Regions from separate parts of the Planococcus sp. PAMC 21323 genome, predicted to be linked through region 2. Evidence: riboswitches for the same ligand, from Rfam matches in the RefSeq annotation. Region 2 holds a riboswitch; the other holds the start of a gene.
What was found. Region 2 has a riboswitch for lysine ahead of PLANO_RS04885 (Na+/H+ antiporter NhaC family protein). Riboswitches for the same ligand answer to the same signal wherever they lie in the genome.
Positions count from the first base shown of each region.

Region 1: linked by a shared signal. The riboswitch ahead of dapA (4-hydroxy-tetrahydrodipicolinate synthase) and the one ahead of PLANO_RS04885 (Na+/H+ antiporter NhaC family protein) in region 2 are both predicted to bind lysine.

Region 1 is NZ_CP009129.1:2,835,095-2,842,592, reverse strand. Features, by position in the region: gene PLANO_RS14010 (mechanosensitive ion channel family protein) at 1-1,037, shown strand, start outside; gene PLANO_RS14005 (YsnF/AvaK domain-containing protein) at 1,162-1,953, opposite strand; gene PLANO_RS14000 (YflT domain-containing protein) at 2,087-2,632, opposite strand; gene rpmG (50S ribosomal protein L33) at 2,853-3,002, shown strand; gene rpsN (30S ribosomal protein S14) at 3,053-3,322, shown strand; gene dapA (4-hydroxy-tetrahydrodipicolinate synthase) at 3,368-4,258, opposite strand; lysine riboswitch at 4,385-4,563, opposite strand; gene PLANO_RS13975 (class I SAM-dependent methyltransferase) at 4,668-5,279, shown strand; gene ypfJ (KPN_02809 family neutral zinc metallopeptidase) at 5,337-6,182, shown strand; gene PLANO_RS13965 (TraB/GumN family protein) at 6,314-7,480, shown strand.
Region 2 is NZ_CP009129.1:973,647-981,144, reverse strand. Features, by position in the region: gene lipA (lipoyl synthase) at 1-133, opposite strand, end outside; gene PLANO_RS15945 (methionine/alanine import family NSS transporter small subunit) at 276-407, opposite strand; gene PLANO_RS04890 (sodium-dependent transporter) at 423-1,943, opposite strand; gene PLANO_RS04885 (Na+/H+ antiporter NhaC family protein) at 2,135-3,712, opposite strand; lysine riboswitch at 3,820-4,001, opposite strand; gene PLANO_RS04880 (bifunctional metallophosphatase/5'-nucleotidase) at 4,073-5,416, opposite strand; gene PLANO_RS04875 (sulfite exporter TauE/SafE family protein) at 5,429-6,256, opposite strand; gene PLANO_RS04870 (DUF72 domain-containing protein) at 6,256-7,116, opposite strand; gene PLANO_RS04865 (hypothetical protein) at 7,471-7,498, opposite strand, start outside.

The sequences.
Region 1 (7,498 bases), 1.3 Mb from region 2:
CCGAAGTGCTGTTGTTTTTGTTTTATATAGCGTGCATCTTTTTGGCAAGGGCCGTGGTACTTGGGATTTCCAAACGCTTGAGCAAAAATCGGTTGTTTCGGCATGTCGATTCGATTTTGCGGAGCTTATTAAACTGGGCGACGACCTACGGGATCTTGCTGTTTATGATTTTTTATTTTTCCGATTCGGGCTGGATGTTCGACCGATTATTTGAACTGGGCAACGTCGAAATCACGGTGTTTCTGTTGATTTTGGTAGTCCTTATTGTATCGCTCGCTAACCGAGCTTCGAAAATCATCACCCGTTATATTTTGCCAAATGTTTATCAGCGTTATGATCTAGACCGCGGTGTAAGCTACACATTCGATCGGATGTTTCATTACACCGTAATGGCCATTGCTATTATCGTTAGTTTGACGACGGTCGGCTTAAACTTAGGCGCATTGACAGTGTTTGCTGGGGTGCTTGGGGTTGGGATTGGTTTTGGCTTACAAAATATTGCCTCGAATTTTATCTCGGGCATTATCTTGCTGTTCGAAAGGCCAATCAAGGTCGGTGACCGAGTAATTATTGATGAGTTGATCGGCGATGTCGAAAAAATTTCGATGCGTTCGACTGTGATTAAGACGATTCATAATGAACATGTCATTGTTCCGAATTCCTATTTTCTTGAGGAGCAGGTAGTTAATCGATCATACGGAGATCCGCGCATGCGGCTAGTTATACCGGTTGGTGTTGCCTACGGAACAGATGCTGACAAGGTTAAAAGAGTGCTGATTCAAGCAGTTGGAGAAGAACAACAGATCAATGGTGTTATTCTGCTAGACCCGGAACCGTTTGTGAATTTTGCGACATTCGGCGAGTCTTCGCTCGATTTTGAATTGATGGTATGGATTGATAACTCCAATCAAGTCATCGTGACAAAAAGTGCTTTAAATTTCCGTATTAATCGGCTGTTTGCGGAACACGACATCGAAATTCCATTTCCGCAGCGCGACTTGCATATTAAAAGCATGCCGGAGATAAAAGAGAGTTAATAAATTACAGCATAGTTGCATAGTAGTGGCTAAAGGCAACGATGCTAAAGCAAAAAAGGAAGAGACCAGAGTCTCTTCCTTTGATTTTTATATAAGAGAGAAATTGTGCTAGTCTTAGTTACGTTTATTTATCTACGCGATTAACAACACCGTTTTCTTCAATGTCTGCGACTTCACGACGTACGGTTTCGTTGACGACTTGAACATCTTTAACTTTGCGTTTGCCGATGACGATCTCCTCGCGAACCACTTGTTTTTTGCCGATCTCGAGACGTTCTTCAGTAAGTGGAATATGAATGGCATCGCCTTTTTCATATACTTGTGCCGGAGTTAGTGTTGACTCGTCATAATCAGTTGTTGCTGCTGGAACAGTTTTTCTTTCAACCACAACTTCTTCTCGTTCTACAGGAACTTGGAATTTTTGGTTTTCTTCAACCATCTGTTTATGAACTTGAACTTCACCAGTTTGGACTTTTTGCTTCTCAACGCTCAAATGTTCTTCGTGTAAAGTAAGAGATTTTTCATCTGTATTAATTAAAGCTTCCGTTTTCGAGTTGATCTCTGCGTGTAGTGCCGATACGGGGCGGTTGCTTGTGTAAAGAAGCAGTTTGCCAAGTTCTACTTGTTGGAAATAATAATCTGTTTGTTCTTCGTCCAATCCCATGCGGTTAAACGCATCTTTCGTAATATCGTCACCAGCTAAAAATGAAATAAGTTTACCTTTAAAATTATCTCGGTCTTGTGTATCGATATGAACTGCGGTATGAGCAATCAGCAAGTCTATTTGTTCGTCATGCTTAGATACTAAAAATAATTCTTCTTCTTCATATCCTTTGGCTTTTAATTGACCAACTTGAATCAATACTTGCGCTTGTGCATCAAAAAGCCCAATGAGTTTATCTTCTTTTTTTTCCATGCTAATTCCTCCTATATTGTTCGCACCGATTCCATTTACTAAAATTCATTTACCCTATGATACATATAAGATAAACCTTACAAGCATAGTAAAAAGCGTATCCGAGTGATGATTCGGATACGCTTTTGGCTACTTAAAATAAATGTTGTTGGTCTTTTTTGTTATCTACCATCTTCGTTATATCTGATTCGTCCCGATGACTATTTGGGTTCACTGGTTCTGTATCTTGAATATTGCGCTCAACACCATCAATTGACTCTGGTTGAGAGCGCAAATGTACTTCTTCAGCAGTCGTCATTCGAGCAGTTGTAGGTGTATTAGTTTCGGGCTGATAAGTTGTGCTATAGTCGCTGTTCACATAAAGCACCAGCTTGCCATTTTCAACTTGTCGGTAATAATCGTCCGCTTCGCTGCTGCCTAATCCCATTTGTGTAAATGCATGGCGGGTAGAATCCTCACCAGATATAAACGCTTTGAATTTACTCATAATATTCTCATCTTCTTGCGCGTCTAAATGAACATTGGTTTGTCCTTGAACCATAGTTAGTTGCTCGTCGTGCTTGGCAATTACGTACATATCTTCCTCTTTAAAGCCTTGTGCTTTTAATTCGTTAATTTTGTGCAAAACCTCTGCTTGCACATCGTATGCTTGGATTAATGTTGTTCCTTCGTTAGTCATCTCGAATTCCTCCTAAATTATGATAAATCATTTGTAAAGTAAGTTAATGATTATGTACCCTGATGTTTTTTATAACAAACCCTTTTTGTTGAAAGTAGATTTTAACCGGATCTTAAAGTTTAAAATAAAAGCTTGCTTTCTTGTTTCTTTTTTTATACACTATAAAACGTAATTATTACTATTTATAAAAACTAAGTTTTAAAGTATAGGAGGAAATATAATGAGAGTTAATATAACACTGGCATGCACAGAAACAGGAGATCGAAATTACAGTACAACTAAAAATAAGCGGACAAATCCTGAACGTATTGAATTGAAAAAATACAGTCCACGTCTTAAGAAAGTTACTGTTCATCGTGAAACAAAATAATTTTTTTAATATTTAAATCGTAATAATTACGAATAATGAGAAGTGATGAAATGGCTAAAAAATCGAAAGTGGCAAGGCACGATAAACAGCAATTACTTGTAGAAAAATTTGCAGATCGGCGACAAGAACTCAAAGAAAATAGAGATTTTCAGGCGCTAGCAGCATTGCCGAAAGATTCTTCGCCAACACGTTTGAAAAATCGTTGTGGCGTGACCGGAAGACCAAGAGGATACATGCGTAAATTTGGAATGTCCCGCATCATTTTCCGAGAACTAGCACATAAAGGACAAATTCCAGGTGTAAAAAAAGCGAGTTGGTAAATCAATAAAAAACGCTGAAGTTTACAAACTTCAGCGTTTTTTATATTAGTTTGTTACTGCTTCAGAATGTAAATCAGGTAAAGATGCACGTAACGTTAAAGTTTCTTCTTCAGATAATGGAATCATCGGCAAGCGAACGCCACCTACTTGAACGCCCGTGATGTTGAGAGCCGCTTTAACTGGAGTTGGGTTTGGGGCAGCAAACAATGCTTTCATCGTTGGCAATAAACGTCTATGAATAGCTGCTGCTGTTTTGACGTCACCTGTTAGAAAGCTCGTCATCATGTCTTGCATATCGTTACCGATAATATGTGCAGAAACCGAAACAATTCCAGTGCCACCGATTGATAGCATCGGCAATGTTAAACTGTCATCACCGCTATAAACTGAAAATGAATCTGCTGTATTTTCGATAATTTCTGCCGCTGCGTCCAAATCGCCACTCGCTTCTTTAACCGAAACAATATTGCTAATTTGAGATAGGCGAATGATTGTCTCTGGAGACAAATTGACTACACTACGACCAGGTATGTTATAAAGCATGACTGGTAAATTTGTAGACTCGGCAATCGCTTGGAAATGTTGGAACATGCCTTCTTGTGAAGGTTTATTATAATAAGGCGTAACGAGCATGACACCATCAACGCCGACTTCTTCTGCTTGTTGCGTCAATGAAATAGAAGCGCGTGTATTATTGGATCCCGTTCCTGCAATAACTGGAATTCGTCCAGCGACTGTATTTACAGTAAATTGGAATAACTCTACTTTTTCCTCGATTGATAAGGTAGGTGATTCGCCTGTTGTACCTGCGACGACAAGTCCATCAGATCCGTTCGCGATTAAATGCTCGATTAATTTTTTGGTTGCTGGGAAATCGATTTCTCCTTGAAGGTCGAACGGTGTTACCATTGCTGTGATGATTTGGCCGAAATTCATAAACAACACACCCTTTTCTAATTTTTTCGTAGCTTAGAGGTGAGGGGCCAGTCAGGAATAAACAAAAAAGCAGCAACAGGGGGTCCCGTTGCTGCAGTAGAAACAATGTTTACCATTCGTTCCTGTGCATCAGATAGCCCTCCATATAGTTTCCTATATGACAGTCCTGTATTTGTTAAATACAGACCCAGCGCACGGAAATATGAGTTTTCCGTCACTTCGGCAAATCCCCCTTTCGGCAAACGTCAATGGACCTCATCGTCCTCGTTTTGCGTACTGATGGTTTTTGCGCCTCTATCCTACTCCATAAAAATGGAGCAAGAAATATTGAATTAGCTGTACTATAACAAAAATATCTGTTAATTGCAAGATAAAATACGTAAAATTTATAAGAGAGGAGTGAGCTAAAGTGAATGACCAAATATACGATCACCGACTAAATATAGTAACTGCCGAACACCAAAAAGGATTTACTGATTCTTTACACCATAACCGTTACGAGCCAACTCCCTATGATTTACTCGATATCCTGTTCGAGGATTATCGTTTAACTGCGCAAGATCAATTAGTGGATGTTGGATCTGGTAAGGGACGCTTAAACTTTTACGTTCATCATTTTTTCGGTGCAAAAAGTGTGGGAATTGAGATGAATCCTGCATTCCACGCTCAAGCTCTCGAAAATAAAAAATCTTATCTCACTCAGCATAAAGGCGCGGGGCCGAGCATTGACTTCTATAATTGTTTAGCGCAGGACTATCAAATTGCAGATCAAGACAATAAGTTTTATTTTTTTAATCCTTTTTCAGCCCAAGTGTTTATCTCTTTTCTCAATCAAATATTGCGCTCTGCTGAACAAGCTCCACGATCGGTTGATGTGGTTTTATTTTTTGCTTCACAAGAGTATAACGATTACTTGGAAACGAGTACGGCGTTTCAATTAATAGAAGAAATTACTTTACCCGATTTTCATAAAGATCCGCGTGAGCGATTTTTAGTTTATCGTCTACCTAAAATGGATTAAAACCAAAGTGATTAAGGGTATGCTAACTATAAAACCATTGTGAAACGAGGGACCCCTATGGAATGGAAAGGTAGAAAGACCAGCAGAAATGTTGAAGATCGAAGAGGTAAAGGTGGAGCGATTGTAGCCGGAGGTGGTATCGGAGGTATTTTAATCGTACTGCTAGTCGCATTTTTAGGAGGCGACCCAGGTGTTATTATGGATCAATTAGGTGGCTCGTCAGGAACGACGTCCAGTCAGCCTTACGAAGCAACAGCTGAAGAAGAAGAGTTGGCTGAATTTGTATCGGTCGTTCTTGCAGACACGGAAGACGTATGGACAGAAGTTTTTGCAGAAGAAGGCATGGAGTATGTAGAGCCGACACTTGTGTTGTATACAGGAAGTGTTGAATCGGCTTGCGGAACAGCGGGAGCATCGGTTGGTCCGTTTTATTGTCCGGGCGATTACAAACTTTATATCGATTTAAGTTTTTATAATGAACTCCAGACGCAATTCCAAGCACCAGGAGATTTTGCGATGGCTTATGTCGTAGCACATGAAGTCGGTCATCATGTTCAAAACTTACTCGGTGTCATGGAAGAGGTGCAGCCACTACGCAATCAATTAAGTGAAGAAGAATACAATAAAGTGCAGGTTCGCTTAGAACTTCAAGCAGATTATTTATCAGGTGTTTGGGCACATCATGCGCAAGGCATGGGTTATTTAGAAGAAGGTGACTTGCAAGAAGCTTTAACGGCAGCGAGTGCTGTAGGAGACGATACCATTCAACAACGTTCGCGTGGTTACGTCGTACCGGAAAGCTTTACACATGGCAGCTCAGAACAACGTCAGCGCTGGTTTAAAAAAGGATTCAAATCAGGTAATTTAAAAGATGGCGATACGTTTAACGCAACTGATTTGTGACCTTTCCTGTTTTTCTCTACTAAAGGAGAGGGTCGAGCATTGATATTTTTGCTATTCTAATTCATTATAAAGAATAGACAGTCTTTTCATCTGAGATGAGAAGAAATATAGTTCTATGAAGGAAGTACAATATGGTCGAGGATAATATTACACGCTTAGAATACGGCGAAAAAGAATTGATCTTAATTGGTACGGCGCATGTTTCAAAAGCCAGTGCTGAACAGGTTAAAGAAGTTATTGAGGCGGAACAACCGGATTCCGTTTGTATCGAATTAGATGCACAACGCTATGAATCGGTAACGCAAGATAGCAAATGGAAAGAAACCGACATTTTCAAAGTAATAAAAGAGAAAAAATCAAGTTTACTATTGATGAACTTAGCCATTTCTTCATTTCAAAACCGACTTGCAGATCAGTTTGGCATTAAACCAGGACAAGAAATGATTCAAGGAATTGCCTCTGCTAAAGAAGTTGGAGCAGAACTTGTACTAGCTGATCGCAATATTCAGGTGACGTTTTCGCGCATTTGGGGAAATATCGGTTTTATGGGAAAAGCACAATTGCTGACTTCTGTATTCTTTAGTATTTTCAGTAAGGAAACCATTTCAGAAGAAGATCTGGAAAAGATGAAGTCGCAAGACACGTTAAACGCTGTGATGGATGACTTTACACAAGCTTTCCCTAAGCTAAAAACACCGCTTATCGATGAGCGAGATCAATACTTGGCACAGAAGATTAAAGATGCGCCTGGTAAAAAAATCGTCGCTGTACTTGGTGCAGCGCATATTCCAGGAATCATAAAAGAAGTTCACAACAATCACGACCTAGAAGAACTATCACAAGTTCCACCAAAATCAAAATGGCCGAAAATTATCGGTTGGGCGATTCCGTTGGCGCTTGTTGCGATGATTGCTATTACGTTCATGAACAACCCGGCAGCTGGTATCGATCAGACAATTAGTTGGATTCTTTGGACAGCCTGTCTCGGCGCAATTGGAGCAGCCATTGCATTTGGTCATCCATTGGCGATTTTGACCGCATTTGTTGGAGGACCGATTGGTGCCTTGCATCCTCTTTTGGCTGCTGGCTGGTTTTCTGGGCTGGCCCAGGCTTATGTTCGTCGCCCGAACGTTGGGGATTTCCAAACCCTGTCGAAAGACGTCTTTACTCTCAAAGGATTTTGGGACAATAAAGTCACACGTGTCTTGTTGGTAGTCGTGTTGACTAATCTAGGTACTGCTGCAGGTAACGTTATTGGTGGCTTGGATGTCATTCGTTTGTTTTTCCAAAACCTATAAAAATGTAAGTGAGAAGGC
Region 2 (7,498 bases):
ATTTTGCTTCTTCACAAACCGTATTTAAGTTGTTTTCTCGCATCATTTTCTTTAAATCTGTATAGTTTTCATTGGTGTTTAATTTAATTTTTAACCAATCAGGCTTTCTAAGATGTTCTTTTTTTTCTGACATGCACATCTTCCCCTGTCTATCTGATTTGAATAGGAATCTAATTCAATTCCAAATGTATCATAAAGCTCTGTTCCTCACAAGTTGCCATCGTGCTCCAAATCCATAGAAAAGCCCGGAAACTTTTCGTTTCCGGGCTTTTATTTTATAGGTTATTTGTAGCGCTTGAATTACGTTTCTTTTTGCCGGTATTAACTGCGTGAAAAATACTGGCAGCTAAACCTCCCCAAACTAAAACCATACCAATAATCATAACTACGATTGAACTTGTTGACATATGCTACTCCCCCTTTTAACTACGCTCGTCATATTCACCTTGATTTTTATGCCATTTTGCAATAGAGAATAGGATACCGAATACTATTGCAGCCGAAGCTACTGCTACGCCGCCTGATAAAGTAAACATGTTAGAATATCCTTCATAGTTACCTGTTTCCGTATCAAACTCTTGTAAAATGTTCATTTTCAGTAACCCAAACATCATATAGCCTAAGACAATTGGCGTGATAATTCCGAGGCTGACTTTCCACCATGCACCCAGATGAATATCTGAAATTTCGTTTGCATGAGCTTTAAGTAAGTCTGCTTTGCGGAATACCCAAACAACTAACACAACTTCCACTAAACCGACTGCAGCAACACCAAATTGGTTGATAAAGTAATCTGCAAGATCTAGGAAGAATAATCCACCTTGAGTTGCGAATAAAATTGAAATTAGAGCCGCAAGTCCGCCACCAAATACAACAGCTTTTCTGCGTGAAATTCCGAATTTCTCAGTGAATCCAGCAACATACGTTTCTGTAATTGACATTAATGATGTCAATCCAGCAAGTGTTAACGATAGGAAGAATAGGAATCCAAACAATCCATTAAAACTTGGGAACTCATTAATGATTTGTGGGAATACAACAAATGCTAAGCCGACACCCGCTGAAGCTACTTCAGAAACTGGAACTCCTTGTTGTGTCGCCATAAATCCAAGTGCTGCGAAAATTCCGATACCTGCAAGTAATTCAAAGCTTGAGTTAGCAAACCCTGTAATAAATGCATTATTCGTGATATCTGATTTCTTCGGTAAATACGATGAATAAGTGATCATGATCGCAAATGCTACAGATAAACTAAAGAAGATATGTCCATAAGCTGCGACCCAAACCGATGGATTCATAATGGCAGTAAAATCAGGTTGGAAAAACGCTTCCAATCCAATCAAAGCACCATCTAGTGTAATTGCTCGAATTACCACTGCTAAGAAAATAATAACTAACGTTGGGATGAAAATTCGGTTAGCCATTTCAATTCCTTTTTTAACACCGGCAAGTAAAATCCCGAGTGTAATCGCCCAAACAAGAACTAAAGGAATAAACACACCCCAGACAATCCCACCTGTTTGCCCTGGACTAACTGTAAGTTGTAAAAATTCATTGAATAAGAAGTCTTGTGTATCTGTACCCCATGCCTGATTGAAAGAAAAAATAGTATAGCGCATTGCCCAAGCAATAATAACGGCATAGTACACGGATATAACAAAGGACACAAACACTGCCCACCAACCAAGCCACTCTAATTTTCTACCGCCCATTCGGAAAAATGATAACGGTGCTGACCCTCTATACTTATGGCCGATCGTGAATTCTAAAATTAATATTGGTATACCGGCAGTCAATAATGCAAATAGGTATGGTATAAAAAAGGCACCCCCACCATTTTCATACGCAACATATGGAAAACGCCAAATGTTACCTAAACCTACTGCAGAGCCGACGGCTGCCATGATAAAACCGGCACGTGTACCCCATTGCGAACGTTCCATCTCTCTTCCCCCTTAGTATTCCCATTCTTTTTACATAAAAATAGGAATTTTGTTTGTTTTCAGATTATTTACTAATCTAAAATTAGTATACCGAGAGAGCGCTTTAATGTAAAGATGATTTCGAAATTTAATTGAAAAAAACTATTGTAGCAAAAGTAAAAAGGCAGAGGATAAGCTCCTCTGCCTTACTTCTATAAATTATTTTGCTGTTTTTCAATAATAGTTGTCCGTTGGGACCATACTACAAACAGTACTGCTAGAACGATTAGTACAGCACCTAATGACAGTAACAAAGAACCAGTGAAACCTATGACAATGTACCCGATTGCAGCGATACCAGCAGCAGTTAATGCGTAAGGTATTTGGGTTAAGACATGGTCCATATGATTACTTCCTGCTCCTGTTGAAGACAAGATAGTCGTATCAGAAATCGGTGAACAATGATCACCGAATACTGCTCCTGCTAAAACTGCAGATAGTGCTGGCAATAATAGCGCAGGCTCTGCTTCGATCATAATTGTTCCAGCAATCGGTAAAAGTATACCAAAAGAGCCCCATGACGTTCCAGTAGAAAAAGCCATAACTCCTGCTAAAACAAATAACAGAACTGGCAAAATCGCTGTAGGGACATTGCCGTCAGAAACGACACCAGCTAAGTATGTTCCTGTTTCTAATGAACCGATCAAGGAAGTTAATGACCAAGCGAATACCAGGATTAATACTGCTCCCATCATGGACTTGATTCCAGCCCAAATTCCTTTGCCAATCCAACCCAAGTTGGCTGTTTTATTAACTTTCATTTGAAGCGAATAAAGAATTATAGAGGTTAATGCTCCAAGAAGTCCGCCTACCAATAGTGAAGCCGGCACATCTGTATTTTCAAAAATCAACCAAATATCAACCACTTGGCCAGCATTTTGGTAGCCCGTCCAAATCATCGCAACTACCGTTCCGACGATCAACAGCAAAATAGGAAGTAACAAATCTCTCACATGACCATGTGAATGAGTCGGAAATTCCTCTTTCATTTCGCCCGGAATTGTTTTTTCAGGATCGAAAAGCTGTCCTTTAGAAATAGCTAGTACTTCGTGTTTTTTCATTTCACCAAAATCAACATCGCGAACTGCGACGAAAAAGACGATAGCAAGAGAAGCGACTACATAAAAGTTCATTGGTGCCATCCAAAGAAATGCCTCAAGTGCAGAATATTCCACGAAAGTTTGACCTGCTAAAATCGTTGCAATGATACCGATAATCGCTGCTCCCCAACTTGATACGGGTGACACCACACAGACAGGTGCTGCAGTCGAATCGATAAAGTAAGCCAGCTTGGCACGTGAAACTTTGTATTTGTCCGTAATCGGACGCGCTACTTGTCCAACAGCCAATGCGTTGAAATAATCATCGATAAAGATGACCATGCCAAGAACAACTGTTAATACTTTTGCACCACGGCGAGATTTAATGTGAGTTGATGCCCATTCAGCGAAAGCATGACTGCCTCCTGAGAGACTAACAAATGCCGTAATTACACCTAACAGTAAGAGAAACAAAAGGATAAAGACGTTATAGGCGTTAAATCCGCCATCCCAAAAAATAATTGCGAATGATGTGAAAAGTTCCTGTAAGGCTTCTAGTGGTGCAAACCATGTAAGAATAATAGCTGCTGCCACAATCCCTGCGCCTAACGATAAAAGGACGCGACGTGTTAGTAAGACCATTACAATTGCAATAATCGGTGGCAAAATCGAAAAAATCGTATTCTCCATATTAACTCCTCCTTATTTTTGATGGGTGAAATTGAGAAAAAAAAGCTGACCTCTCCAGTTGGATAAAGTCAGCTTTCTACAATTCGTCTGTGCGGTAAAACATCAAACAACCCTGTAGCCCTCCATTTAAGCAATTGCTTAAATGACAGTGACATTCTTTTTCAGAATGCCCCCAACCTACTTCTTATGACCATAAGAAGTAAATTTCGGCAAAACTTCCTTTCAGATACGTTCAACGCGGTCAAACTCGCGCACCCTACTGATCAGTTTTGCAGCCTCTACCCACCATTATAACTTTCCTTTTAAGCATAGCCCAAATTCACGCTAATATCAACTGAATGTTTATTCTAACCGCCTCTACTACTTTAATGCTTTACTACGAAAATATTGACCAAACACGTCACGTAGAAATTCTGGCATATAATATGTTTTCCTAGCTCTTTTCAAACTCGGGAAAAAATAGCCGAATGTCAGCATGTCTAATGTAACCAACTGATAAATTTGATCATGTACAACTCTTCGGTCCCCTATATATAAACGGCGATCAATAAGCTCCATATTTAAATGAATCATTTTGCCAAACACCGCTCCTCGGAATCCCATTCCTTTTAACTCAAGTTGAGGCCATTCAGAATTCAAGGATTGCAAATAAATTTCTTTTAGCTCTGCACCACTTAGCTCGACGACACATGGATTGATGGGATGTGGCAACATCTTGTGAAAGTTATAACGTGTCATTTCTCCTTCGTGTAAGTCTTCCATAAATATTCCCGCATTGAATAGTGCACAATCAGCACCTGTAAATTCAATCATCGCTTCACCAAATAAAGTTGCAAGCTCTGAATCCTTGAACCATTCTGCTTTCAACTCTTTATCACTCCGAAATACAAGTTCATTCATTTGAATTCTTCCTTGTTCAATGAGATGTTCATCGAACTTTTCTTGAACTTCGCATAGTCTGGATACTTCAACTAATCGAGCAGAAGTTTTTTTGAAATCCTTCTCTACTGTAATATGACCAACAAAAAATCCGAATTTCCCAGCAGCGCCAAGTAATGTATTACCTTGCCATTTTCCATCATGAAAAACATGATGAGTATGCGCACCTAAAATAATATTAATTTGCGGGCAAAGTTCTGCCAATAACTCATCCTCTTTAATGCCTAAATGAGACAAACAAACAATCAAATCGGTTTTGTCTTTAATTTCTTCTACCGATTGAATGATGGCTCTTTTCGCGTCGGTGATTTGCCATCCCAGTTTGCGGTAAAACGGAGTAAATTCAGCAGTAGCACCAATCAAACCTATACGTGTCCCACTTGCTGTTTGAATAATTTTGTATGGTTTTGCCCATTTTGGTCGGTTGCCTTGCAAATCAAATAGATTTGAAACCACAACATCAAACTTAGCCTGAACATACAAATCATCCAACTCATCTTTCGACAACGTTATACCTTCGTTATTACCGATTGTGACCGCATCGTAATTTGCTTCGTTTAGCAATTGAACATTGCCTTTACCAGCTGTACCTTCTGTATAAGGATGAGAGCGATCAACATGGTCGCCAATATCCAAAACAAGACAAACATCGCCTTCTTCTTCGTGCCATCTTTTTCGTTCTGCTAAAAATGACTTTATACGCGGCCAATTTGTAAAATGACTATGCAAATCATTTGTATGATAAATATGAATCGTTTCACTCATGAAAACACCTCTTTAACTGCTGAATATTCCTTCGTAAATTGAACGTAGCCCAAGCACGAGAAGCACAATTCGTAGAATAGTTACTAATACTTCTGAATTGAGACGTTTGTTTAACGCTGCACCAACTTTTGCACCGATATAAGCACCTGGCACAACTGCGAGTGTGTATATCCAAGGAACGTTCCCTAATGAGATATGTGTAACCGAATTGACAAGTGCTGATAGAAAAACCATTAGCATTGACGTCCCAACAGCAACATGAGGAGGAAATAAAAACAACAGAATCATTGCCGGTACAACAATAGAACCGCCACCGATTCCAAACAATCCAGATGCAACTCCTACAAAAAATGTTAATAACAATGCAAACCAAATCGGGTAACCGTAAATGTACTCTTTATTTTGTTTGTCTATAAATGTTGTTTTGCGACCATTGTCCACAAACCACCGAACGGCTTTGAGACGATCGCGTAACAGTAGGAGTATTGACAGGAAAACTAGAAGAATGCCAAAATATAAATTGAAAGATGGCAAATCTAAATTTTTATTAATAAAAGCACCGACAATTGTCCCCGGTGCACTTCCTGCAAAGAAAATAAATCCACTTTTGTAATCGACTGTTCGAACTTTCATATAGGCTAAGGTTGAAGAAAGTCCTGTAAAAATCATCATGATAACCGACAGTCCAACGATTTTTTGTGGTGAAAGTTCAGGGAAAAATGCAAAGCTAGTCCCCATAAATAGTAGAGCAGGCACCAATATAACGCCCCCACCCAATCCAATTAGGGCACCCAGTATGCCGGATAGTACTCCAACAACTGCCATAACGATGAAAACCATTAAAATCCTCCTTCAAATAAATCCATTTGCTTTGGTGATAACCCATCAAATGTTAAACCATTCATCTTTTGGAACTGCTTGGCATCACCTGCTGCATGTCCCCCTGAGTTATTATTAAAAACGACATAAACATTTTCAGTAGTCTTAGTTAATGACTCTACGACCGCACTAATTTCCTCAAGCTCTTCGTTATTGTAATCATACAAATAACGAACTTCTCGCCAGTTTTGCCCACCCCCAGGATTTACCCAGCCGTGGACGTTACGACCATGAATACGCAGTAACACTTTATCATTCCTAGTAGCTATTGGTACAAGCGGAATAGACCCTTCACCTGCTTGTGGTTCATCACAAACCGAGTGAATAAGATTATTGTCCCGAAGAAAATCTACCGTTTTTGCACTCATCGCATTAGCATACCAAGACTGATGGCGAAATTCGATTGCCAAATCAAATTCTTTAAGACGATCGATAATTTCCCGAAGCTGTTCAACATTTTCTTTTTGACAATCAAACCATGGTGGAAATTGTAGTAACACCATAGCTAGTTTGCCTTCCTCTTTTAGAGGTTGTACAGATTTACTAAATGCTTCAAACATGGCATCACGTGACTCAAATGGGTTTTCACCACGCAGATGACCGGTCATGCCTTGATAAGCTTTTACGACAAATTGAAATTGTTCAGGTGTTTCCGCAATCCACTTACGAATATTCCGTTCTGGTTGAACCGCATAAAAGGAAGAATCCAATTCAACAATTGGAAAATGAGCACTATAATCACTTAATTTATCTGTTTTCTTTGAGCTCGGGCTATAGACATCCGGATGATCTCCCCAACCCGTCAAACCTACATAAATCATAGTCCCGCCCCCATTTTCGTTATTATTTTATGATAACATAGAACAAATAGAACGTCTTATTTTAAAGAGACTTTTACCTTCTAAGAGCTTATCTAAAATGAGTAATTTGAGTACTATTTCTTGGTACATTGTCTTCCTGTTATTTAAAAAGAAACGACTGCGGGATCACCTATTTTTTAGTTGTATGCTAACACATGGATTAGTGACACTTCTTTAACTAGACTATAAACAACTTACAGAAACAATTGTACTTTCTAAAATTATTATAGAGCCCATTGAACCCATAAAAAATAAGCTTTGGCGTAATAAAACACGCCAAAGCTTATTCGTAATAGACCACTTAAATTTTTAAACTTAGAATAGCCCGCCTATCCCTTTTTTC